2 regions of the Streptomyces sp. NPDC055254 genome follow, and region 2 is predicted to be linked to the other one. Evidence: riboswitches for the same ligand, from Rfam matches in the RefSeq annotation. Region 2 holds a riboswitch; the other holds the start of a gene.

Region 1 (3,398 bases), on a different contig from region 2:
GGTCGCGTTGAGCTTCATGGTGCAGGAGCCCAGCGGGATCATGCCGCGGTCCAGCGCGTAGTCCTTGTCCGACAGCTTGCGCAGGTAGCGCAGCATCGCGGTCTCGGAGCGGTGCTGGTGGAAGACCGGGTGGGTCAGGTAGTCGTCCGAGCGCAGCAGGGCCTCGGGCAGCGTGTCGGCGGTGGTCGCGTCCAGCGCCTCGATGTCGGCCGAGACGCCGAAGGCGGCCCAGACGGCGTCGATGTCGGCGCGCAGTGTGGTCTCGTCGCAGGCGACGGAGACGTGGTCGGCGTCGGCGCGGAAGAGGTTGACCCCGCCCTCGCGGGCGGCGGCGACGACCTCGGCGGCGCGGCCCGGCACACGGGCGGTGATCGTGTCGAAGTACGCGCCGTGCACGACCTCGACCCCGCCGGCCGTCAGGCCCGCGGCGAGCAGGGCGGCGTAGCGGTGGGTGCGGCGGGCGATCGTCCGCAGGCCGTCGGGGCCGTGGTAGACGGCGTACATCGCGGCCATGACGGCCAGCAGGACCTGCGCGGTGCAGATGTTGCTGGTGGCCTTCTCGCGGCGGATGTGCTGCTCGCGCGTCTGCAGGGCCAGGCGGTACGCCCTGTTGCCGTCCGCGTCCACGGACACGCCGACGAGGCGGCCGGGGAGGGAGCGGGCGTGCTTGGCCTGGACGGCCATGTAGCCGGCGTGCGGGCCGCCGAAGCCCATCGGGACACCGAAGCGCTGCGTGGTGCCGACGGCGATGTCCGCGCCCAGCTCGCCGGGGGAGGTCAGCAGGGTCAGCGCGAGGAGGTCGGCCGAGACGGTGACGATCGCACCGAGGGCGTGCGCCTCGTCGATGAGCGGCTTGATGTCGCGGACGGCGCCGGAGGCGCCCGGGTACTGGAGCAGCACGCCGAAGACGCCGCGCTCCGCGATCTCGGCCGGGATGCCGTCCGAGAGGTCCGCGACGACGACCTCCACGCCCGTGGGTTCGGCGCGGGTCTCGATCACGGCGATGGTCTGCGGCAGGGCGTCGGCGTCGATCAAGAAGACACCGTCCTTGACCTTGCCCACGCGGCGGGCCAGCGACATGGCCTCGGCCGCGGCCGTGCCCTCGTCGAGCAGCGAGGCGCCGGAGGTGGGCAGCCCGGTCAGGTCGGCGACGACGGTCTGGAAGTTGAGGAGCGCCTCCAGGCGGCCCTGCGAGATCTCCGGCTGGTACGGCGTGTACGCCGTGTACCAGGCCGGGTTCTCCATCACGTTGCGCAGGATCACCGGCGGCGTGAAGGTCCCGTAGTAGCCGAGGCCGATCATCGAGGAGAGGACCTGGTTGCGCTCGGCGAGGGAGCGCAGCTCGGCCAGCACCTCGGCCTCGGTCCGGGCATCGGGCAGGTCGAGGGCCTCCGCGGTCTTGATCACATCCGGCACCGCGGCGGCGGTCAGTTCGTCCAGGGAGCCGTAGCCCACCTGGGCGAGCATCTTCGCCTGCGCCTCGGCATCCGGGCCGATGTGGCGCTGCTCGAAGGGAATGCCTCGCTCCAGCTGGGAGAGCGGAATGCGGTTGGCGGTCATGTACGGAGGCCTCCTGGTCGTATGACCTGCGAGGGGCACCACGGCGCGGGCACCCGGACGGCCTCCCCCTCTGTCATCTCAACCTGAGAGTTTCACCGGACCGCACGGGGCTGCCCCGGCCGATGCCGGGTAGGCGCGCCCCTGGAGAGGTCCGGCTTTCACCGTCGGTGAGGAGAGGCACCGGCACTGTGCGCCCGGTAGCCGCCCCTGCTTTCCAGAGTGGCCTCGTCCGTGCGGTACGTATGCCTGAGAGATTCCGGGGAGGATTTGCTCCTTCGGCGCCTCCGTCACTTCATTCGGAGGACTCTCCCGCACAGGGTCGACAGCCACCACCCAGCCTACCAGCGAGGATCCGGGCGCTCCCCGAGTGGCCTGCTTTCACAATATGCACTTCTGTAGTCATTACGGAGGAGTTGCGACCCTATGGAGGGACCGTGCAGACCGACATCGATCCGCGCAGCCTGATCGGCCGCAAGGCGTTCGACCGCAATGGCACCAAGATCGGAACAGTTGACGAGGTCTACCTCGACGATGCCACGGGCGTCCCGGAGTGGGCCGCCGTCCGGACGGGACTGTTCGGCCGGGACGCCTTCGTCCCGCTGGAGCCGAGCGAGCTGGTGGGCGAGACCCTGCGGGTGCCCTTCGACCGCTCGCTGATCAAGGACGCCCCCGACTTCGGTGTCGGCCGCCACCTCTCGCCGGAACAGGAGCTGCAGCTCTACCACCACTACGGCCTGGACGTGACCCTCCCCTCGGAGTTCCACCAGCCTCCCGCCCCCGCCTCCACCGACCGGGACTTCGGCCGCCTCGCGGGCGAGGAGGGCCGTACGGGCGGAGCCTGAGCGCCGCCGGCCGGTCCGCCTCCCGGGTCAGGGCGGACCCGCGTCCCCCACCAGCGGTAGCGGATCGGACGGCTCCAGCTCGGGGTCGTCCACCCGGAAGGTCCGCACCCGGCCGGGCGCCGATCCGGGCCGCTCGAACCGCACGGTCACCCGCCCGACCCCGCTGCCCTGCACCCACCCGGGCCCGTGCACCGCGTGCCGTACGTCGATCCCCGCCACCCACCTCCGCTCCGCCGCCGGCCCCGGCTCCCCCTCCCCCGCCGGCGGCTCCGCGCCCGCGGCCGCCTCCACCGCCCCAGCCGCGCCACCGGCCCCACCGGCCCCTTCGGGGGCGTCCGCCTCCCCGGGGTCCGGCCTGGCCGGCTCGGCGGCCGACGCCTGGGCGAACAGGTCCTCCTGCGTGTAGTCGGCCAGCCCCGTCACACCCACGCCCAGCAGCCGCACGCCGCCCGTGGTGTCCACGCCCTCCAGCAGCCGCGCCGCGGCCTCCCGGACCACGGCGGGGTCGTCGGTGGGCCCCCGCAGCGTCTCGGAGCGCGTCAGCGTGGAGAAGTCGTACCGGCGCACCTTGAGCACCATGGTGCGCCCGGAGTGCCCGGACTCCCGCAGCCGCCGCACGCACCGGTCCGCGAGCCGCTGCACCTCGTTGCGGATGCGCACCCGGTCGTGCAGGTCCACGTCGAAGGTGTCCTCCACCGAAACCGACTTCGTGTCCCGCTCCGCGACCACGGGCCGGTCGTCCAGTCCCAGCGCCATCCGGTACAGGCCGACGCCGTGCGAGCGCCCGAGCATCCGTACCAGCTCGTCCTCGCCGGCCTCCACCAGATCCCCCACGCTGGTGATCCCGGCCCGGCGCAGGTGCTCCCCCGTGGCCGGCCCGACGCCGGGCAGGGTCCGCACGGTCATCGGCGCGAGCAGCTCACGCTCCGTCCCCGGCTCGATCAACAGCAGGCCGTCCGGCTTGGCCTCCTCGGAGGCCACCTTGGCCAGCATCTT
Region 2 (3,398 bases):
TCCGAGGCGATCATTTCCAGGGTCGACTGCTGGCGCACGAGTTCGGCGTCGACGGCGGCGGCGACGTCCGGGTCGAGCTCGTGGAGAGGGGTGTTCAGCACAGACATCAAGATCCCCTGAGGTCAGTTGTCGGAGTGGGTGAGCGCGGCGTACTCCTCGGCGGAGAGCAGGTCGGCCGGCTCCTCCGAGACGCGCACCTTGAACAGCCAGCCACCCTCGAACGGGGCCGTGTTCACGAGCGCCGGGTCGTCCACGACGTCCTGGTTGAACTCGACGACCTCGCCGGAGACGGGGGAGTACAGGTCGCTGACCGACTTGGTCGACTCCAGCTCGCCGCAGGACTCGCCCGCGGTCACCGTGTCGCCGACCGCGGGAAGCTGGGCGTAGACGACGTCACCGAGCGCGTTGGCCGCGAACTCGGTGATGCCGATCGTCGAGACGCCGCCCTCGGCGTCCGACAGCCACTCGTGCTCCTTGCTGTAACGCAGCTGCTGGGGGTTGCTCATGGCCTGATTCTCCTGGATGCGGGGGAGTGGATGCGAACAGCGGTCTTGGGTACTGAGACGGAGCCGTACGGGTTCCCGTACGGCCGCGCGTGCGGTGAAGGCGTGTGCGGAACTACTTCTGCCGCTTGTAGAACGGCAGGGCAACGACCTCGTACGCCTCATGCGTACCGCGAATGTCGACGCCGACGCCGGAGGTTCCGGGCGCGGCGTGCGCCGCGTCCACGTACGCCATCGCGATCGGCTTGCCCAGCGTCGGGGACGGGGCGCCGGAGGTGACCTCGCCGATGACCCGGCCGTCCGCGACGACCGGGAAACCGGCGCGCGGGACACGGCGGCCCTCGGCGATCAGACCGACCAGCTTGCGCGGCGCCTTGGTGGCGGCCCGCTCGGCGGCGGCCTCCAGCGCGGCGCGGCCGACGAAGTCCCCCTCCTTCTCGAACTTCACGACCCGGCCCAGCCCCGCGTCGAAGGGGGTGAGCTCCGTGCTCAGCTCGTGCCCGTACAGCGGCATGCCCGCCTCCAGGCGCAGCGTGTCGCGGCAGGACAGGCCGGCCGGCACCAGGCCGACGCCCTCCCCCGCCTTGGTCAGGGCCTGCCACAGCTCCACGGCGTGCTCGGGGGCGACGAACAGCTCGAAGCCGTCCTCGCCGGTGTAGCCGGTACGCGCGATCAGCGCGGGCACCCCGGCCACCGTGCCCGGCAGGCCGGCGTAGTACTTGAGGCCGTCCAGGTCGGCGTCGGTGAGCGAGGCGAGGATGCCGGGGGACTCCGGTCCCTGCACCGCGAGCAGCGCGTACGCGTCGCGGTCGTCGCGGACCTCGGTGTCGAAGCCGGCGGCGCGCTCGGTCAGGGCGTCGAGGACGACCTGGGCGTTGGAGGCGTTGGCGACGACCATGTACTCCGTCTCGCCCAGCCGGTAGACGATCAGGTCGTCGACGATGCCGCCGTCGGCCCGGCAGATGTGCGTGTAGCGGGCGCGGCCGACGCCGACCGTGGAGATGTTCCCGACCAGCGCGTAGTCCAGGGCCTTCACGGCCTCCGGGCCGGTCAGCGTGATCTCGCCCATGTGGGAGAGGTCGAAGAGACCGGCCTTCGTGCGGACGGCGTTGTGCTCGTCGCGCTCGCTGCCGTACCGCAGCGGCATGTCCCAGCCCGCGAAGTCGGTCATGGTCGCACCGAGGGAGCGGTGCAGCGCATCGAGGGCGGTCAGACGGGGGGCAGTGCTCATGGGTGTGGCTCCCGGGTCCCAGGGCATCGACATGACATGACGAGGACGTTCCTCCCCATCTGTCATCGGAACCTGAGAGGTTCGCCGCGAGCTCCGTCGATCGTTCGGGACGGGATTCGCGACTTGCACCTTGGGTGGAGCACGCGCCTCACGGAGAGTGGGGACACGGCTCGCTTTTCAGATCTGCCTCATCCACGCGGTACGGGGCCTGAGAGATTCAAGGGAGGTTCTTGCTCCTTCGGCGCCCGCGCACGGCCTTGCGGCGTGCCGGGACTCTCCCGCGCGGATTCAAGCGGCCGGTATGCAGTTGGTCCAGATGGCGCACATCATTGCACGCCACCGCGGTGATCGGGCGTACGGGTCCGAAAGACGGCGCGGACCCGCGGCGGGCCGGACCGGAACCGGCCATGCGAGATGACCGTCTCTTTACACTCAGTGGGCAAGGGTCCTGGCGACCCGATTCGGGGGAGGCGACACTGTGCGGAGATTCGGAGTGGTGACGACGACGGGAACCGTGGACGCGGTGCCCGCGCGGCGCGGCCCGCGCGCGTGCGGGGGAGCGGCCGGGGCGGGCGCGGCAACCGTGCGCGACCTGCGCGGACCGGAGGTGCGCGGCCCGCACCGGCTCCGCTTCGCCGCGGGCGACATCGTGGTGGTCTCCGGCCTGCCCGGCGGCGGGAAGAGCACGCTGATCGAGCGGGCGGCCGCCGCGGACGGCGCCGTCGACTCGCAGAACACCCGCGAGCGCTGGGAGCACCGGATGCCCTCGGCGCTGCCCTACGCGGTGTACCGGCCGCTCGTCCGCGTCGCGCACTACCGGGGGCTGTGGCGGCTGCTGCGCTCGGGCGCCTCCCTCGTCGTCCACGACTGCGGTACGCAGAGCTGGGTACGGGGCCTGCTCGCGGCCGCCGTGCGCCGCCGGGGCAGCGCACTGCACCTGCTGCTCCTGGACACCAGCCCCGAGGAGGCCCTCGCCGGGCAGCGGGCGCGGGGCCGGAGCGTGTCGGCGTACGCCTTCGCCCGGCACCGCGCGGCGGTGGGCCGGCTGCTGCGCGAGGCCGAGGCCGGCCGGCCGCCGGCGGGCTGCGCCTCGGTGGTGCTCCTGGACCGTGCCTCGGCGGCCGCCGTGACCGGCATCGACTTCCCCGCGTAACCTTCGGCACGACGACGGGGCGGGACCACACGGAGGCAGGGGAACATGCAGGGCAGCGGCTGGCCGGGCAACGAGCTGGAGCGGGTGCTGGGGGCGGCGCTCGGGCAGAGGGACGCGGGTGCGCGGATCCTGGAGGTGCTCGGGCGCAGCGAGGTGTGGGTGCCGCTGCCCGCCGGGGGCGGCCCCGAGCCGGGCCCGAGCGGCCTCACCCTGCCCACGATGGACATCGGCGGGACGGCGTACGTCCCGGTCTACAGCTCCGAGGCCCAGTTCCTCGCCTGCGTCGGACCCGGCATGGACTTCGCCGTGGCCCCCGCCGCCGAGTTCGCGCGCGGCCTGCCCCCGCAGCTGGGCATCGCGGTGAACCCGGAGGGCGCGGTCGGCGTGCCGCTGCCCCCGCCCGCCGTGGCGGAGCTGTGCCGTACCGGCCGGACGCCGCTCGACGGTCCGGCCGGCGGCGGCCGGGTGCGGCTGTACGAGCCCGACTGGCAGGAGGACCCGGTCGACTTCC

Evidence for each region. A riboswitch is a leader RNA that binds a small molecule or an ion and turns the genes downstream of it on or off. The one in region 2 is predicted to bind glycine.
Region 1: it holds a riboswitch for glycine, as region 2 does, so the genes downstream of both, gcvP (aminomethyl-transferring glycine dehydrogenase) here and gcvT (glycine cleavage system aminomethyltransferase GcvT) in region 2, are expected to answer to the same signal.

The regions. Positions count from the first base shown of each region.
Region 1 covers NZ_JBSGQV010000036.1:58,830-62,227, forward strand. The annotation lists gene gcvP (aminomethyl-transferring glycine dehydrogenase) at 1-1,560, opposite strand, end outside; glycine riboswitch at 1,785-1,882, opposite strand; gene ACWFQ8_RS26565 (PRC-barrel domain-containing protein) at 1,995-2,402, shown strand; gene ACWFQ8_RS26570 (DNA polymerase IV) at 2,430-3,398, opposite strand, start outside.
Region 2 covers NZ_JBSGQV010000001.1:230,386-233,783, reverse strand. The annotation lists gene glyA (serine hydroxymethyltransferase) at 1-107, opposite strand, end outside; gene gcvH (glycine cleavage system protein GcvH) at 123-506, opposite strand; gene gcvT (glycine cleavage system aminomethyltransferase GcvT) at 619-1,734, opposite strand; glycine riboswitch at 1,922-2,025, opposite strand; gene ACWFQ8_RS01040 (AAA family ATPase) at 2,231-2,887, shown strand; gene ACWFQ8_RS01035 (enhanced serine sensitivity protein SseB) at 2,933-3,398, shown strand, end outside.